DNA from 4 places in the Ancylobacter sp. FA202 genome. Region 1 is predicted to be linked to each of the others. Evidence: predicted binding sites of a transcription regulator. Region 1 holds the regulator's gene; each other region holds the start of a gene.
The links. Region 1 encodes LexA, which represses DNA repair genes until DNA is damaged. Its sites were predicted from a motif close to TGTTCNNNNTGTGTTCNG; they were not measured.
Positions count from the first base shown of each region.

Region 2: the regulator LexA is predicted to act here: its motif matches at 2,276-2,293, upstream of A3M1_RS0110880 (PA0069 family radical SAM protein).
Region 3: the regulator LexA is predicted to act here: its motif matches at 1,372-1,389, upstream of parE (DNA topoisomerase IV subunit B).
Region 4: the regulator LexA is predicted to act here: its motif matches at 2,778-2,795, upstream of A3M1_RS0108535 (YifB family Mg chelatase-like AAA ATPase).

Region 1 covers NZ_KB904818.1:4,756,219-4,760,739, reverse strand. Annotated here, with positions in the region: gene A3M1_RS0122185 (ComEC/Rec2 family competence protein) at 1-1,588, shown strand, start outside; gene lexA (transcriptional repressor LexA) at 1,582-2,277, opposite strand; gene A3M1_RS0122175 (GntR family transcriptional regulator) at 2,503-3,216, opposite strand; gene hpxZ (oxalurate catabolism protein HpxZ) at 3,301-3,681, opposite strand; gene glp (gephyrin-like molybdotransferase Glp) at 3,739-4,521, opposite strand, start outside.
Region 2 covers NZ_KB904818.1:2,421,116-2,425,636, forward strand. Annotated here, with positions in the region: gene A3M1_RS0110865 (neutral zinc metallopeptidase) at 58-954, shown strand; gene moaB (molybdenum cofactor biosynthesis protein B) at 978-1,529, shown strand; gene A3M1_RS0110875 (hypothetical protein) at 1,560-2,147, opposite strand; gene A3M1_RS0110880 (PA0069 family radical SAM protein) at 2,506-3,597, shown strand; gene A3M1_RS0110885 (VOC family protein) at 3,687-4,118, shown strand; gene A3M1_RS0110890 (DsbA family protein) at 4,198-4,521, opposite strand, start outside.
Region 3 covers NZ_KB904818.1:4,064,827-4,069,347, reverse strand. Annotated here, with positions in the region: gene argC (N-acetyl-gamma-glutamyl-phosphate reductase) at 1-793, opposite strand, end outside; gene A3M1_RS0118695 (hypothetical protein) at 989-1,273, shown strand; gene parE (DNA topoisomerase IV subunit B) at 1,463-3,496, shown strand; gene A3M1_RS0118685 (LysE family translocator) at 3,636-4,271, opposite strand; gene A3M1_RS0118680 (GreA/GreB family elongation factor) at 4,275-4,521, opposite strand, start outside.
Region 4 covers NZ_KB904818.1:1,882,315-1,886,835, reverse strand. Annotated here, with positions in the region: gene fdhF (formate dehydrogenase subunit alpha) at 1-565, opposite strand, end outside; gene A3M1_RS0108545 (NADH-quinone oxidoreductase subunit NuoF) at 577-2,139, opposite strand; gene A3M1_RS0108540 (formate dehydrogenase subunit gamma) at 2,151-2,624, opposite strand; gene A3M1_RS0108535 (YifB family Mg chelatase-like AAA ATPase) at 2,877-4,409, shown strand.

The DNA.
Region 1 (4,521 bases):
CGCGGCGCTGCCGGGGGAGGAGGGGGGCGTCGCGGTCGCGCTCGTTACCGGGCTGCGGGACGCGGTGCCGGAATCGATCGAGGAAAGTATGCGGATCTCCGGACTGTCGCATGTGCTGTCGATTTCCGGCCTGCACATGGCGCTGGTGGCGAGTACCGTGTTCTTCCTGGCGCGGGCGCTGCTGGCGCTGGTGGCGGATCTCGCGCTCTACCGGCCGATCAAGGCCTGGGCGGCGCTGCCGGCCATGCTGTCCGCCAGCTTCTACCTGCTGCTCTCCGGCGCCGAGGTGCCGACCCAGCGCGCCTATGTGATGACGTTGCTGGTCCTGGCCGGCATCGTGCTCGGCCGGCCGGCACTGACCTTGCGGACGCTGGCGGTGGCGGCGCTGGTGCTGCTCATAGTGTCGCCCCGGGCGGTGCTCGATCCGGGGGCGCAGATGTCGTTCGCCGCCACGCTCGGGCTGATCGCGGCCTATGAGCGTTTCGGCTTCCTCATCACCCTTCCCTCCGAGAAGGCCGGCCGCTGGCTCGGGCTGCCGGGGCGCTATATCGCGGCACTGGTGCTGGCGTCGCTGGCGGCAGGTCTGGCGACAGCACCCTATGCCGCCTATCACTTTCAGCGCCTGGCGCCGCTGAGCCTGCTGGCCAATCTCGGCGCCATGCCGGTCGTGTCGTTCGTCGTCATGCCGGCGGGGCTCGCCGGCTCGATCCTGATGCCGTTTGGCTGGGACGATCCGGCCTGGCGGCTGATGGGCTGGGGCCTCGCCCGCATGCGGGACATCTCCGATCTGGTCGCGGCGCTGCCCGGCGCCGATCGCGGCGTGCCAGCCATGCCGATGGCCAGCCTGGTGCTGATCAGCCTCGGATTGATGGTGCTGTGCCTCGCGCGCACAAGGCTGGTTGGTCTCGCGCCGCTGCTGGCGCTCGCCGGCATCGCCACGGCGGCGACGGCGCCGCGTCCCGACCTGCTGGTCGATGCCGAGGCGCGCACGGTGGCGGTGCGTGGCAGGGATGGCACTCTCGCCTTCATGGGCGACCGCGACACCGGAATCGGCGGGCGCTTTGCGGTTGAGCAGTGGTTGAGCGCGGACGGGCAGCGGGCGCGCTTCGGCGCGAGTGACCTGACCGCCGCCGCGGCCTGCGATCCGCTTGGTTGCACGCTTCCCCTGCCGGATGGGCGGCTGGTGGCGGTGTCGCGCGACCGAGATTCGCTGGAAGATGATTGCCGCCTGGCGGCTGTGCTGGTGACGCCCTACGCGCCGCCTCTCGACTGCGCGGCGACGGTGATCCACCGCGACGTGCGCACGGCCATCGGCGGAGTCGCCGGCACACTGATGCCGGATGGCAGCCTTGCTCTCGCCAGCGCGCGCCCGGCGCAGGGAACGCGGCCCTGGGAGCCGAAAGTCCCATCTCCGCCACCTCCAGAGCCGGAGCGCGGCGGGGATGCCCGCGGCTCGCCTCCGAGTAAAAACGCAACCAAGCCGGCCGCTACGTCGCCGCCTGCCATCTCTGGCCCCGCCCAGGCGATCGACGCGCCGCTTTTCTCCTCGTCCGAGATAGAGCCGGCTGCCGCCGACGATCCTCAGTAGCGGCGGAACAGCCCGACCAGCTTGCCCTGGATGCGAACCCTATCCGGGCCGAAAATGCGTGTCTCATAGGCCGGGTTGGCGGCCTCAAGCGCCACTGAGGCGCCCTTGCGGCGCAGGCGCTTGAGTGTGGCTTCCTCGTCATCGATCAGCGCGACGACGATCTCGCCGGTGATGGCGGCGTCGCATTTGCGGATCAGCGCCAGATCGCCATCGAGAATGCCGGCCTCGATCATCGAATCGCCGCGCACTTCCAGCGCGTAATGTTCGCCGCCCGACAGCATTTCCGGTGGCATGCCGATGGTGTGGTCGCGCGACTGGATGGCGGAAATCGGCGTGCCGGCGGCGATACGGCCCATGACCGGGATCGATACGACGCGGCGGTCGCCATCGTCGTCCGACGCGGGGCGCACCTTGCCGAGATTGCCCTCGATGACATTGGGGGAGAAGCTGCGGACAGGCTTCGCGGGCTGCGCGTCCTCCGGCAGGCGGACAACTTCCAGCGCGCGCGCCCGGTTTGGCAGGCGGCGGATGAAGCCGCGCTCTTCCAATGCGGTGATCAGCCGGTGGATGCCAGACTTCGAGCGCAGGTCCAGCGCCTCCTTCATTTCCTCGAACGAAGGCGGCACGCCGTCCTGCTGGAGGCGTTCATTGATGAACAGAAGCAGCTCATGCTGTTTGCGGGTGAGCATCAAGAGAACCCCGTCTGCCGGCCGATGCCGAAACGAAACAAATCACGAACAAAGACTAGCCGTTCTTATTGTGTTCCACAATGGGTAAAGGGAGCCTAAACGCCCGCCGGCCCGCCACAATCACGCTGGCGATGGCGAATGGTGGACGCCGGGAGCGGCGGGCGGGCGGCCAAGGCGGCGCAATGTGCCGCCGTTGCGGTAGGCCAGCCAGGTCGCAGAGCGCGGTCAAAGCGTCTGGGCGTATTGCTCATAGGCGTCGTGCACGATGGCGATATGGTCGCGCATGGCTGTGGCGGCGCCGTCGCGATCGCCGCGCAGGATGGCGGTGGTCACCCGGTCATGTTCGGCATGCGAGAGCGCCAGCCGCCCCAGCGCGCGGAACTGGGCTCGGCGGAAAGGCGAGAGCCGGCGGCGCGTGCCCAGCGTCAGCTCGATCAGATAGTCATTATGGCTGCCGGCATAGATCGAGGTGTGGAACTGTTCATTGGCCTCGCGATAGGCCGCAAAGTCGCCCAGTCGCATGAGTTCGCCCATGCCGAAATGCAGACGCTCCAGCTGCTGCCGCTCCGGCGGCGTCATATTGAGCGCACTAATTCCGGCGCAGAGCGCTTCCAGCTCGGCCATCACCTCGAACATGTTCTGCAGCCGCGCGACGCTCGGGCGCGCCACCACGGCGCCGCGATGCGGGCGGGCATCCACCAGGCCCGAGGCGGCCAGCTCGCGCAGCGCTTCGCGCACGGGGGTGCGCGACACGCCGAAGCGGGAGGCGAGGGCGGTCTCGTCCAGTGCCGTGCCGGGCGGCAGCGCACCGCGGGTAATCTCGTCGGCCAATTGCATGCGCAACTCCTCGGCCCGCGTCACGCGCAAGGGGCGAGCGCCATTGGTGCGGGCGCCGGTGGTTGGCCGATCAAGGGGCAGGCGGACGGGCAGCACCGACATGAGCAAACACACGACAGACAGAAGCGCCCGAACGCCGGGCGACCACTGGCATCTTTAGCCGTCGCACCGGGCTTCACCAAGAGCTCAGAGGGGATCGTCGATCACGCTGACATGCGCGGCGGCGACCTTCCAGCCCTGCGGGGTCCGCATCCATGTCTGCATCTGCCGGCCGATGCGACCCGCCGCACGCCGAAACAAGGTGGAGGCTACCGCCATGTCGCGGCCATAGGTGGTGATGACCGTGCCTTCCAGCGTGCGCTCCAGCCCGGCGGGTGAGCGGGCGGCGCGAAAGGCACGGATGGCCTCGATGCCATAGAGATTCTCACCGCCGCCATAGCGGATCGTGCGGGCATCGTCCCAGAACAGCGCGTCGAGCGCGGCGACATCATTGCCGACCAGCGCCCGCTCATAACGCTCGAAGGCGGCGCGGACCTCGGCCACCACTTCGGGAAGATCGATGTCCATGCGCGGCCCCTCATCTCGCTGGCGAAGGCCTGAGCACACAGGCGCGCGGTGGCGGCGTCAATCCTCCAGCCGCAGAATCTCGCACATCTCACCGGCTTCGGCCGCCGGGGCATGCGGGCGGCGGACGAGAAGAATGTCGGCGCGGGCGAGGTTGCGCAGCATGGAACTGTCCTGTACCGGCAGCGCCCGCACCAGCGGCACGCCGTCGGTATGGCCGACGATTTCCGCCCGCTGGAAATCCATGCGCTGCTCGTTCGCCTTCACATCGGCCGCGAGGCGGGCGGGCACGAGTTCGGGATGGGCCGGCACCGCAAGCCCCTGCAGCGCCTTGATGAGCGGCACCAGGAACAGCAGCGCGCAGACATGGGCCGAAACGGGGTTGCCGGGAAGCCCGAGCACCTGCGTCTGCGTCGCGGCGGCGCGGCCGAACATCAGCGGCTTGCCGGGACGGAGCGCGATCTTGTGGACCGCCAGCGCGACGCCCTGCGCGGTGAGAGCGGGGGCGATCAGGTCATGGTCGCCGACCGAGGCACCGCCCGTCGTCACCAGCACGTCGAAGCCGCCATCGAGGGCGGCGCGCACGCCCGCCTGGGTCGCCTCCATCGTGTCGGGCAGAATGCCGAGATCCGTCACCTCGGCCCCGGTGGCGAGGGCCAGCGCAGCGACCGAATAGAGATTGGAGACGATGACCTGATGCGGGTTTGCCCCCGCGCCCGGGCGCACCAGCTCGTCGCCGGTGGAGAGCAGGGCGACGCGCGGCCGGCGCGCCACGCTTACCGTGTCGACATCGCCAGCCGCGACCAATGCGAGGTCGCGCGCCCGCAGGCGGTGGCCTTGCGG
Region 2 (4,521 bases), 2.3 Mb from region 1:
GCCACGGCACGGGTGTTTCACACTCGCGTCGTGGCGCTGCCATCCGGGGAGTTGAAGATGCGTTGGGAGGGTTTCCGTCGGAGCGGCAATGTCGAGGACCGGCGCGGCGGAGGTTCTGGCGGCGGCGGGATGGGGCGCGGTGGCCTTGGCATTGGCGGGCTGATCATTGTCGGCCTCATCGCCTGGGCCACCGGCATCAACCCGGCGGTGCTGATCGGCGGCGCAGAAATTCTGCTCGGTGATGGCAGTGGCACCAGCCAGCAGACATCACCGCAGCGCCAGAGCGCTCCGGCGCGCACGCTCAGCGCCGAGGACCAGAAGCTCGGCGATTTCGCCGCCGTGGTGCTCGCCCAGACCGAGGATGTGTGGACGCTGCTGTTCAAGGGGCAGGGATCGGCCTATCGCCAACCGGGTCTGGTGCTGTTTTCCGGCGCCACCCGCTCGGCCTGCGGCTCGGCCGATTCCGCTACCGGCCCGTTCTATTGCCCTCGCGACCAGAAGATCTATCTCGACACTGCTTTTTTCACCGAACTGAACAAGCGCTTCAAAGCGCCGGGCGATTTTGCCGCCGCCTATGTCATCGCCCATGAGGTCGGCCATCATGTGGAGAACCAGATCGGCCTGCTCGAACAGGTGCAGGCGCGCCAGCGCCAGGCCTCGCGCACGGAAGCCAATGCACTCTCGGTGCGGGTCGAACTGATGGCCGACTGCCTCGCTGGCGTGTGGGCACACCATGCCGATGCCCAGTGGCGCATCCTTGAGGATGGCGATATCGAAGAGGCGATGAACGCGGCCGCGGCCATCGGCGACGACCGCCTGCAGAAGCGGCAGCAGGGCTATGTGGTGCCTGACAGCTTCACTCACGGCACCTCCGCCCAGCGGGTGAAGTGGTTCAGGAACGGGCTCGATAAAGGCTCGCTGGCGCAGTGCAACACCTTCAAGGGGGCCATCTGAGGGCCGCCAACCGAGAGGCCGACATGAGTTCCGGTATCGCCTTCGTTCCGCTTTCCATCGCGGTATTGACCATTTCCGACACCCGTACGCCCGAGGATGACCGCTCCGGCAACACGCTGGTCGAGCGCATCAGTCAAGCCGGCCACCATCTCGCCGCCCGTGCCATCGTGCCGGATGATGTCGAGGCGATTCGAGCGCAGGTGTCCGGCTGGATCGCCGATCCGCAGGTGGATGTCGTCGTCACCACCGGTGGCACCGGCTTCACCGGCCGCGACGTGACCCCCGAGGCGGTGGAGCCGCTGTTCGAGAAGCGCATGGAGGGCTTCTCGACCGTGTTCCACATGGTGTCCTTCGGCAAGATCGGCACTTCGACCCTGCAGAGCCGCGCCACCGCCGGGGTCGCCAATTCCACCTATGTATTCTGTCTTCCCGGCTCGCCCGGCGCCTGCCGCGACGGATGGGACGAAATCCTCGTCCACCAACTCGATATCCGCCACAAGCCCTGCAATTTCGTCGAGATTCTGCCCCGGCTCGACGAACACCTCAAGCGCGGCAAGCTGCGTGCGCCCGTCTGATTTCGGGGCCGGCGGCACGCCGTCTGAAGCTCAGCCTTCCTCCGGCAGCAGGATCTGCGAGCGCAGCAGCACCAGCCGCTTTCGCCCGACCCGCGCCAGCAGGCGCCGATTGGCGTTCGGCCCAGGGGTGTGGCCGCCTAGCGCCTCATAGAGGCGACGGTGCAGAAGCAACCCCTGTTCGGGGCGCGGCCTGCCGGTGATGGCATGGCGTAGCATCGCTGCCGCCTCCTTCACCCGAGGCGAAACACCGAAACCGTCCAGCGCGAGCCGGAAGGTGGCGGCCCGCCGCTCATTGGTCCCGGTTCGTTCGACCTGGTCGGTGAAGTTGCGCACCTCACGCGCCCAGCCTTCCTGCAAGAGCCCTGTCGGTTCCAGAAACAGCAGCCAGGAGGCCCGTGCCGCCGCAGCACCTTGGCGCAGCCGCGCGCCGGGATCGGCCGGGCCGGCGAGATATTCGCATCCCGCCGCGTCCGCGATCTCGGCGACATCGCCGGACATGGCTGAATCAACCAGCAGCACCTCGCGGACCAGCCCGGCGGCGGCGCCCGGCACCAGCGAGGCGAGGGTTGGAATCAGCCGCTTGGCGCCCGCGCCTGTGGGAATGACGACCGAGATCACGCCGTGGCCACCCTTGATGATCTGGGTCTGAAAAGGCCGGGGAGGCGCCCCGGGCCTGACGGAGAGAGGGTTTCCTGCCTATCGCACCGTTCTGCGCCCGTACAGCCCGGCTGTCGCAATTCGGTCAATGTTCTTGATATGTTCTCAGTGCTGCGTTAGAGAAGAACTCCGCCCGAGAGAATCCGCCATGCAACGCACAGTTCCCGATCGGCCCTCCGGCGCGCCCGCGCGCCCTGCCGCTCCCCGGCATTTGGGACGGCTGGCGCAGCAGCGCCGCGACGCCCGCGCGCTGGAGCGGGCGGAGGCGGCCCGCGACCTGACCGGCCTGTCGGACATTGATGCGGTGCCGCCTCCGCCCATGCCCGACTGGATGGTGGAGGAGAATCGCCGGCGCGGACGCGGGGCTCTCTCCAATCCGGCCGGACGCTTCGAGCCGCACAGCCGCGAGCGCTTCGATGATGGCTGGCAGGGGTTGGATGATCTGCCGCCCTTCCGCGCCAGCGTGACGGTGGAAAAGCCACGCACCATCATCAATCGCAACGAATCGCCCGATGTCGGGTTCGATCGCTCGATCAACCCCTATCGGGGCTGTGAGCATGGCTGTGTCTATTGTTTCGCGCGGCCGACCCACGCCTATCAGGGCCTCTCAGCTGGGCTGGACTTTGAGACCAAGCTGTTCGCCAAGCCGGACGCGCCAGAGCTTCTGGCCAAGGAACTCGCCAAGGCCGGCTATGAGCCGCGCACCATTGCTCTCGGCATCAACACCGACGGCTACCAGCCGATCGAGCGGGAGTGGCGCCTGACCCGGCGCATCCTCGAAGTGCTGCGCGATTTCGGCCATCCGGTCGGCATCGTTACCAAGTCAGCGCTGGTGGTGCGCGACCTCGATATTCTCGCACCTATGGCGGAGAAGGGGCTGGTGAAGGTGGCGCTGTCGATCACCACTCTCGACGCCAAGCTGGCGCGGATTATGGAGCCGCGCGCGGCGACCCCGTCGCGGCGGCTGGACACGCTGCGCCGCCTGTCCGAGGCCGGCGTGCCGACCGCCGTGCTTGTGGCGCCAGTCATTCCTGTCGTCACCGATGCGGAACTGGAGCGCATCCTCGACGCGGCGGTGGCGGCTGGCGCTTCGGAAGCCGGCTATGTCATGCTGCGGGTGCCGCTGGAGATCCGCGACCTGTTCCGCGAATGGCTGCTCACCCATTTTCCCGACCGCTACCGCCATGTGCTGTCGCTGCTCAAGGAACTGCATGGCGGGCGCGAGTACGATTCCACTTTCGGCCAGCGCATGACCGGTACCGGTCCCTATGCCTGGACGCTGGCGCGGCGTTTCGAGATTGCCAGCGAGCGGCTCGGGCTCAACCGGCGGCATATCCGCCTGACCACCCGCCATTTCACCCGCCCGCCGCAGAAGGGCGAGCAATTGTCGTTGTTCGGAGAAGGCGCATGAGCGGGCAGGGCGGCACGGAACGGGACGAGAGGGAAGGCAGCACTGCGGCGAGCGCTCCGACGCCCGGGTCAAAGGCGTCGCCGCGCGCAATGCCTCCGCTGCGGCTCTCGCTAGTGACGCTAGGCGTTGCCGATCTGAAGCGGGCGATCGCCTTCTATGAGGCACTGGGGCTGGAGCGGCGGGTGACGGAGGCCACGGGCGCTGCCTTCTTCGATGCCGGCGGCGTGGTTCTCTCACTCTATCCGCGCCTTGAGCTTGCCGCCGATGCCGGCGTGCTGGCCGGACGCCCGGGGGCGTTCGGCGGTATCGCGCTGGCCTGCAACCGGGCGAGTCGGTCGGAGGTCGATACCACGCTGATCCGCGCCGTGGCAGCCGGCGGGCGGGCGCTGCGCCCGGCGCAGCCGACTTTCTGGGGCGGCTATTCCGGCTATTTCGCCGATCCCGATGGCCATCCCTGGGAGGTCGCCCACAATCCCGGCTTTCCCTTTGACGCCGCCGGCCGCATCGTGCTGCCGGAGTGAGGGGCAGAACGCCGGCAGCAGGGCGCACATCCAATGTAGGGTTCCCGGCACGCGGGAACCCTCGGAAAAAGGATGGTCGTCAGTTGGCGCCGAGCAGGGGTGCCAGTTCCTTATCCAACTGCTCCGGGCTTAGCGCGCCCGACACCTTCTTGCCGTTGATGAAGAAAGTGGGGGTGGAATCGATGCCGAATTCGGTGGCGCCGCGCTTGGCGACCTCGTCGATCTGGCCAGCCAGAGCGGTGTCGTTAAGGCAGGCGTTGAACTGGGCCTCGGTCATGCCGCTCTGCTTGGCGATAGCGAGCAACGCCTGCGCCGGATTGTTCGAGAAAGCCCAGTTCTTCTGGGTCTCGAACAGCGTGTCGGTCATTGGGTAATATTTGCCCTCGCCGCCGCAGCGCGCCAG
Region 3 (4,521 bases), 690 kb from region 1:
GCACGCCCTCGGCGCCGACGCCCGCCCCGGTCTTCAGGTAGATCGTGGCGTAGATGCCGCGCGTCATCGGCACCAGATGCGGCGTGAAGCTCGGCGCGAGGGTGCGACCGGCGGCCTTGGAAAATTCCTGGTCCAGCTCGGCCATGTGGCGATGGCCGCCGACGCCATAGGCGTGCATGCCCTCCGTCACCTCGGTGAACAGCAGGTTCTCCTTCGCCGAACGCCCCGCGCCGGTCACGCCGCTCTTGGCGTCGATGACGATGTGCTCGGGCTCGATGGCGCCGGCCTCGATCAGCGGTACCACGGGCAGGATGGCGGTCGTGGTGTAGCAGCCGGGATTGGCGATCAGCCGCGCCTTGCGGATATCGTCGCGGTAGAGCTCGACCACGCCGTAGACGGCTTCCTGCTGCAGCTCCAGCGCCTGGTGCGGATGGCCATACCAGCGCTCATAGGCGCCGTCGTCGCGCAGCCGGAAATCGGCGGAGAGATCGACCACCTTCACATGCGGCGCGGTCTCGAACACGTTCTTGATGACAAGCTGCGTGGTGCCGTGCGGCAGGGCGCAGAAGACGAGATCAACCTCCTTCCACGCCACCTGTTCGATGGTGATGAGGCCCGGCAGCTTGAACGGCGCGAATTGCGGAAACACGTCCGCCACCGCCTGCCCGGCCTTGCGGTCGGCGGTCAGCGCGACGATCTCGACGCGGGGATGGCGCAGCAGCAGGCGCAGCAGTTCCGAGCCGGTATAGCCCGAAGCCCCGAGGATGGCGATCCGCGCCTTGCTGTCCGTCATGGTGGCGACCCTTCCTGCTGGCGCGCCGGCCGTCTCGGGGCGGGCGCGCGTGGATTTGCGCCATTACACCTTTCGCATGTCCGACGAAAGACAAGAGGGGCTCGCCCCGCGCATGGCGGCTGCGCGTCGGCTATCGGAACTGAACCGTGCAGTGCGGGCTTCTCCTCCCGCCTCTCACCGGCCGGAGCCTTTGCGATGACGTCTCCCCTTTCCTGGTTCTCCACTGGCATGGAGCTGGCCCGGCTCGGCATGGACATGCAGTTCGTCATCGCGGAACGGCTGAACCGGCTGGCGCGCGGCGATGCCGCCGCCGGGGTGGAAGCGCTCCGCATGGTGACGGAGAAGACGCTGGCGCTGGGCGAGGTCAATGCCCGGCTGATGAAGGCGGCAGCCGCCGGCCGGCTCGACGCTGTCGGGCCGGAGATCGTCGCGCTGTACGGCCGCAAGGTGCGGGCGAACCGGAAGCGGCTGACGCGCTGACGCTCGGACTCGCGCCTGTCCAGCCCGGCATGGGCGGCGGTTCGCTCGCGCGCCCCTTGTCCGGGAAACGCTGGCACAGCCAGCCCGCATGGCGCCCATGTTCACGGAGCGTTCCGGTTTCGCGCGGGCCCTGCCATAGTGCTAGGAAGACCGAATCGGTTCCTGACCACGACGAGACCACCCGCGCCCATGTCGAATTCTGACGACCTCTTCGCCGCCGTTCCCGCCCCGCGTCCGCGTGCCAGCGCGCGCCCCGCCGCGCTGCGCGAGGGCACGCCGGGCGAGGCCGGCTACACCGCCGCCGACATCGAGGTGCTGGAGGGGCTGGAGCCGGTGCGGCGCCGGCCGGGCATGTATATTGGCGGCACGGACGAGAAGGCGCTGCATCACCTCTTCTCCGAGGTGATCGACAATTCGATGGACGAGGCGGTGGCGGGCCACGCCAATTTCATCGAGGTGGAACTGACCAGCGACGGCTTCCTCACCGTGACCGACAATGGGCGCGGCATTCCGATCGAGGAACACCCGAAATATCCCGGCAAGTCGGCGCTGGAGGTCATCCTCACCACGCTGCATGCCGGCGGCAAGTTCGACTCGAAGGTCTATGAGACGTCAGGCGGCCTGCACGGCGTCGGCGTCTCGGTGGTCAACGCCCTGTCCGACGTGCTGGAGATCGAGGTCGCCCGCGGCCAGACGCTGTACCGCCAGACCTATTCGCGCGGCGTGCCGCAGGGGCCGATCCAGGAGGTCGGACGCATTCTCAACCGCCGCGGCACGCGGGTAAGCTTCCACCCGGACGCGCAGATTTTTGGCGAAGGCGCCCGCTTCAAGCCGGCCCGCGTGTTCAAGATGGCCCGCTCCAAGGCCTATCTGTTCGGCGGGGTCGAAATCCGCTGGAGCTGCGACGCCGCGCTGGTGGCCGGCACCGACATCCCCGAAAAGGCCGTGTTCCGCTTTCCCGGCGGCCTGCGCGACTATCTCGCCGCCGACATTGAGGGCAGCACCCGGGTTCATCCCGATATCTTCTCCGGCAAGACGACGCGGCCCGGCGGCCATGGCGCGGCGGAATGGGCGGTGGCGTGGCTGGGCGACGCCGACGGCGCCATTTCCTCCTATTGCAACACCATCCCCACCGCCGAAGGCGGCACCCATGAGACCGGCCTGCGCGCCGTGCTGCTGAAGGGCCTGCGCGACCATGCCGAGCGCACCGGCGGCGCCAAGCGCGCCGCCATCGTCACGGCGGACGATGTCATGGCCGGCTGCGTCGCCATGCTCTCGGTCTTCGTGCGCGAGCCGGAATTCCAGGGCCAGACCAAGGAAAAGCTCGCCACCGCCGAGGCGACCCGCATCGTCGAGGCGGCGCTGCGCGACCCGTTCGATCATTGGCTCGGCGGCAACCCGACCCAGGCCAACCGCCTGCTCGACTGGGTGGTGGAGCGCGCCGAGGAGCGCTTGCGCCGCCGGCAGGAAAAGGAAATCTCCCGCAAGACCGCCGTGCGCAAGCTGCGCCTGCCGGGCAAGCTGGCCGACTGCTCCAATAATTCGGCGGCAGGGTCCGAACTCTTCATCGTCGAGGGCGATTCCGCCGGCGGCTCGGCCAAGCAGGCGCGCGAGCGCCAGACCCAGGCCGTGCTGCCGCTGCGCGGAAAAATCCTCAACGTCGCCAGTGCCGGCCGCGACAAGCTGGCGGCGAACCAGCAGCTCGGCGATCTCGTGCAGGCGCTGGGCGCCGGCACCGGGGCGCAGTATCGCGACGAGGATCTGCGCTATGAGCGGGTCATCATCATGACCGACGCCGATGTCGACGGCGCCCATATCGCCTCGCTGCTCGTCACCTTCTTCTACCGGCAGATGCCGAAGCTGATCGAGAACGGCCATCTGTTTCTCGCCGTGCCGCCGCTCTACCGGCTCAGCCAGGGCGCCAAGACGCTGTATGCGCGCGACGAGGCGCATCGCGACCAGCTGCTGGCCAAGGAATTCTCCTCGCGCGGCAAGGTCGATATCGGCCGCTTCAAGGGCCTTGGCGAGATGATGCCGGCGCAGCTCAAGGAAACCACGATGAGCCGGAAGTCGCGCACTCTGCTGCGCGTCACCATCGAGGAAGCCGAGCGCGCCATGACCGCCGACATCGTCGAGCGGCTGATGGGCAACAAGCCGGAAAGCCGCTTCGCCTTCATCTCCGAGCGCGCCGCCTTCGCCAATGAGGAACTGTTGGATATCTGAGGCGGGCCTGCGTCGCCCGCCCGGGCGGGGCAGAGGTCTCGATCTCGGTCTTCGCGAACACGCGCAAAGGGATGGCGAGCGCCATAGGCGCGGGCGGTGTCGGTGTCGAACGGTCATCCCGCTGTACCGCCCTTCCTCCCTACCCCCGCCGCTCCAAGGCGATACGGGCGGCAATGGACAGCAGGAGTATCGCGGTGAGCTTTTCCGCCATCCGCGCCAGGCTCGGCCGGCTGCCCAGCCAGCGGCCGATGCGGCCGGCGAAGGCGCCCACCAGACCGTTCACCACCGTGCCGCCAATGTTGAGGATGAGGCCCAGCACCATGAACTGGGCAAAGGCGCTGCCGCGCGACAGGTCGACGAATTGCGGCAGGAAGGCCAGCACGAACACCGCCACTTTCGGGTTGAGCAGGCTGACCAGCACCGCCGCCCGCCACGCCTTTACGGCCGAGGCGCGGGTGGGCGCGGCGTGCGCCGCCACCAGCGCGCCGGAGCCGCGCAGCGCCTGCACCGCGAGAGTGACGAGATAGGCGACGCCGGCCCAGCGCAGCACCTCAAAGGCGGCCGGATGCGTCGCCAGCAGCGCCGCCAGCCCCACCGCCGCCGCGCAGCTGTGCAGCAACACCCCGGTGGCGATGCCGAAGCTCGCGGCAATGCCGGCGCGCGGGCCCGAGCGCATGCCCTGGCTGAGGCAGAACAGCATGTCATTGCCGGGTGTGAGATTCAGCGCCAGTGCCGCCGGGACGAAGACGAGCAGCGTTTCGGCGGGGATCAGCACGGCTCACGCCTCTTCCGGGCGCGGATCGACGGCGACGATCTCCATCGACCCGGCCGGTAGGGCGACCTCGTCGCCGATCCATTTGCCCAGCAGCGCACGGGCCACCGGCGACACCCAGCCGATGCGCCCCTGCGCCGGATCGGCCTCGTCCTCGCCGACGATGCGAAAGCGGCGCCGCGCGCCCTTCCCGTCTTCCAGCGTCACCGCCATGCCGAAGGTGATGGCCTCCCCCTCCTGCGGCGGGTCCACC
Region 4 (4,521 bases), 2.9 Mb from region 1:
TGCCCTGCACTTCCTCGCAGGCGCGCACGCAGCGATTGCAGACGATGCACTTGGCCGGGTCATAGGTGAAGTACGGGTTCGACTCGTCCTTCGGCATCACCAGCTCGGAGGAGGGGGCGAAATGGTTGGCGCCCTCCATGCCGTAGCGCACTTCGCGCAGGCCGACCGCGCCGGCCATGTCCTGCAATTCGCAGTCGCCATTGGCGGCGCAGGTCAGGCAGTCCAGCGGGTGGTCGGAGATGTAGAGCTCCATCACCCCCTTGCGCAGCTGGGCGAGGCGCGGGGTCTGGGTGTGGACCTTCAGGCCCGGCGCCACCGGCGTGGTGCAGGAGGCCGGGGTGCCGTTGCGGCCCTCGATCTCGATCAGGCACAGGCGGCAGGAGCCGAAGGCTTCCAACGTGTCGGTGGCGCAGAGCTTGGGGATCTGCGTTCCCATCTCCATCGCCGCGCGCATGATGGAGGTGCCTTCCGGCACCGTCACTTCCATCCCGTCAATGGTGAGCGTCACCATCTTGTCGGTCTTGGGAGCGGGCGTTCCGTAGTCGATCTCATGGACGAGTGACATGGGGCGTCCTCCTATTCGGCGGCTTCGAGGACGACGCGCGGGGGCGCACCGAAATCCTCGGGGAAATGGTTCAGCGCACTCAGCACCGGATACGGGGTAAACCCGCCAAGGGCGCAAAGGGATCCGAGCTTCATCGTCTGGCAGAGGTCGGTAAGCGTCGCCAGGTTGGCGGTGACGCGCTCGCCGGCGATGATCTTGTCCATCAATTCGACGCCGCGCGTCGACCCGATGCGGCAGGGCGTGCACTTGCCGCAGCTTTCCACGGAGCAGAACTCCATGGCGAAGCGGGCCATCTTGGCGAGGTCGGAGCTCTCATCGAACACGACGATGCCGCCATGGCCGATCAGCGCGTCCTTGGCCGCGAACGATTCATAGTCGAAGGGCAGGTCGAACTGCCAGGTCGGCACATAGGCGCCGAGCGGGCCGCCGACCTGCGCGGCCTTGACCGGCTTGCCGGTGGCGGTGCCGCCGCCGATATCGTTCACCAGCTCGCCCAGCGTGATGCCGAAGGCGGTCTCGAACAGGCCGCCAAACTTCACATTGCCGGCGATCTGGATCGGCATCGTGCCGCGCGAGCGACCCATGCCGAAATCGGCGTAGAACTGCCCGCCATCGGCCAGGATATGCGGCACGGCGGTGAGCGAGAGCACGTTGTTGATGACGGTCGGCTTCTGGAACAGGCCCTTATGCGCCGGCAGCGGCGGCTTGGCGCGCACCGTGCCGCGCTTACCTTCCAGGCTGTCGAGCAGGGCGGTTTCCTCGCCGCACACATAGGCGCCGGCGCCCATGCGGACTTCCATGTCGAAGCTGTAGGGCGAGCCGGCGATGTTGGCGCCGAGCATGCCATTGGCCCGCGCCACCTCCACCGCCTTCTCCATCGCCCAGATGGCGTGCGGATATTCCGAGCGGGTGTAGACATAGCCCTTGGTGGCACCCACCGCGATGCCGGCGATGGTCATGCCCTCGATCAGCTCGAAGGGGTCGCCCTCCATGATCATGCGGTCGGCGAAGGTGCCGCTGTCGCCCTCGTCGGCGTTGCAGACGATGTATTTCTGGTCGCCTTTGGCGTCCGCCACCGTCTTCCACTTGATGGCGGTCGGGAAGCCGGCGCCGCCGCGCCCGCGCAGGCCGGAGGTCTTCACTTCCTCGATGATGCCCGCCGGGCCCAGCGTCAGCGCGCGCTCCAGCCCGCGATAGCCGCCATGGGCGCGGTAATCCTCGTAAGAAGCCGGGTCGATGATGCCGCAGCGGGCGAAGGTGAGGCGCGTCTGCTTGGCAAGGAAGGGGTGTTCCTCCGGCTTGCCGATGCGCAGCGCATGGTCGGCGCCGGTGAGGAAGCCGGCCGCGAACAGGCCCTCGACATCGCCGGCCTCGACCGGGCCATAGGCGATGCGGCCCTCATCGGTGACGACCTCGATCATCGGCTCCAGCCAGAGCATGCCGCGCGAACCGTTGCGCACGATCTCGACCGGCTCATTGCGGGCCAGCGACACGGCAGCGATGGCCTCGGCCACCTCGTCGGCGCCGCAGGCGATGGCGCAGGCGTCCTTGGGAACGTAGATGCGAATGGTCATGGAATCGGTGCTCACGACTGCGCCTCCGCGATCAGGGCGTCGAGCCGGCGCTCATTGAGCCGCGCCACGATCTTGCCGTCCAGCATGGCCGACGGCGCCGTGGCGCACAGGCCGAGGCAGTAGATCGGCTCGACGGTGACGCGCCCGTCCGCCGTGGTCTCGCCCAGCTTGCAGCCGAGCTTGTGCTCGGCATGCTCGGCCAGCGCGTCGCCGCCCGCCGCCTGGCAGGCCTCGGCGCGGCAGAGCTTCAGCACATGGCGGCCGGCCGGCTCGTGGCGGAAATCATGGTAGAAGGTGACGACGCCATGGACTTCGGCGCGCGAGACATTGAGCTTCTCGGCCAGCATCGGCACGACGGCGTCGGGAACGTGGCCGAACGTCTCCTGCACCGCGTGGAGCATCGGCATCAGCGGGCCTTCCAGATGAGCGAACTCATCGATGACCGCGCGGGCGCGCTCGTCGCTCCAGGGTTCGTAATGCGGCATTTCTCCCGTAGCCTTCTTTTAGAATTTTCCAAAGGTAAGGATGGTACGCACGGGAAGCGAAATCAATTCAGGTGTTCCGTGCCACGATAGAATTTTTCTATCATAAGGCTGCGCACCCCCTTCCCTAACGTTTTGTTCATCTTTCGCAGGGTTTGTTCCTGTATTGTTCTTGACGTCGGCGGCCGAGCCCGTATCGTGCCACCAGCGCGTTCGCCGGCTGGCGGTGCGCCAGGCTCCGTCAGGAGGGCGTCGATGGTCCAGCGCGTGGCAACGGTGGCGTTCGAGGGCGTCGAGACCCGCCCGGTCGACGTTCAAGTTCAGGTGAGCCCGGGCCTGCCGGCCTTCAATCTCGTCGGTCTGGCCGACAAGGCGGTCACCGAGGCGAAGGAACGGGTGCGCGCCGCCCTCACCGCCTCCGGCCTCGCCCTTCCCGCCCGGCGCATCACCGTCAACCTCGCCCCCGCCGACCTGCCGAAGGAAGGCAGCCATTACGACCTGCCGATCGCCCTCGGCCTGATGGCGGCGATCGGCGCCATCGGCCCCGACGCGCTGGACGGGTTCACCGTGGTGGGCGAACTGGCGCTGGACGGGCGCATCGCCGCCGTCTCCGGCGTCCTGCCGGCCGCCATCGGCGCCAATGCCCGCAATCATGGCCTGATCTGCCCGGAAGCCTGCGGGCCGGAGGCCGCCTGGGCCAGCCCTGACATGGCGGTGCTGGCGCCGCACTCGCTGATCCAGCTGGTCAATCACTTCGCCGGCCGCCAATTGCTCGCCCGCCCGGAGCCGCGCCTGGAGGCCGGCACGGCGCATCTGCCGGATCTGGCGGAGGTGAAGGGCCAGGAAACCGCGCGCCGGGCGCTGGAAATCGCCGCCGCCGGGCGCCACAATCTCCTGCTCAGCGGCCCGCCGGGGGCCGGCAAGTCCATGCTGGCGCAGCGGCTTCCCTCCATCCTGCCGCCGCTCACCCCATCCGAGCTGCTCGAAGTGTCGATGGTCGCCTCGGTCGCCGGCACGCTGCAGGGCGGCGCGCTCACCAGCCGGCGCCCCTTCCGTGCCCCGCACCATTCCGCCAGCATGGCGGCGATGGTGGGCGGCGGCATGCGGGCGCGCCCGGGCGAGGTGTCGCTGGCGCATAATGGCGTGCTGTTCCTCGATGAATTGCCGGAATTCGCCCCCGCCGTACTCGATTCGCTGCGCCAGCCGCTGGAGACCGGCGAGGCGGTGATCGCCCGCGCCAATCACCGCATCTCCTACCCCGCCCGCTTCCAGCTGATCGCGGCGATGAACCCCTGTCGCTGCGGCCGGGCCGGCGAGCCGGGGCAGACCTGCCGGCGCGGGCCGCGCTGCGCGGCGGAGTACCAGGCGCGCCTGTCCGGCCCGTTTCTCGACCGGATCGATCTGCATCTCGACGTGCCGGCGGTCGCGGCGGTCGATCTGGTGCGCCCCGGCCCGTCCGAGCCCAGCGCCGCCGTCGCGCGGCGGGTGGCGCAGGCGCGAATCGTGCAGCGCGAACGCTTCTGCGCGCTCGGCCGGCCGGACCTGTTCACCAATGCCGAAGCCAGCGGGCCGGTGCTGGAAGAGATCGCCACCCCGGACGCCGCCGGGTCGGCCCTGCTGGCGGACGCCGCCAAGCTCATGCGCCTCTCGGCACGCGGCTATCACCGGGTGCTGCGGGTGGCGCGCACCCTGGCCGATCTTGCCGGCGCCGAATCGGTCGGGCGGGCCCATCTCGCCGAAGCGCTCGCCTATCGCGCCGCCGCCGACCGCAACGCCGCGGCGGCCTGAGAGGGGAGATACGCCACGGGGCAGCGTGCCACGGCACACGCCTGGAGCACACCCAGCACGTCGGCGGCCGGGGCAGCGCGGCAGGCCGGCGGCCGCGCGAAAGGGAGTTGCG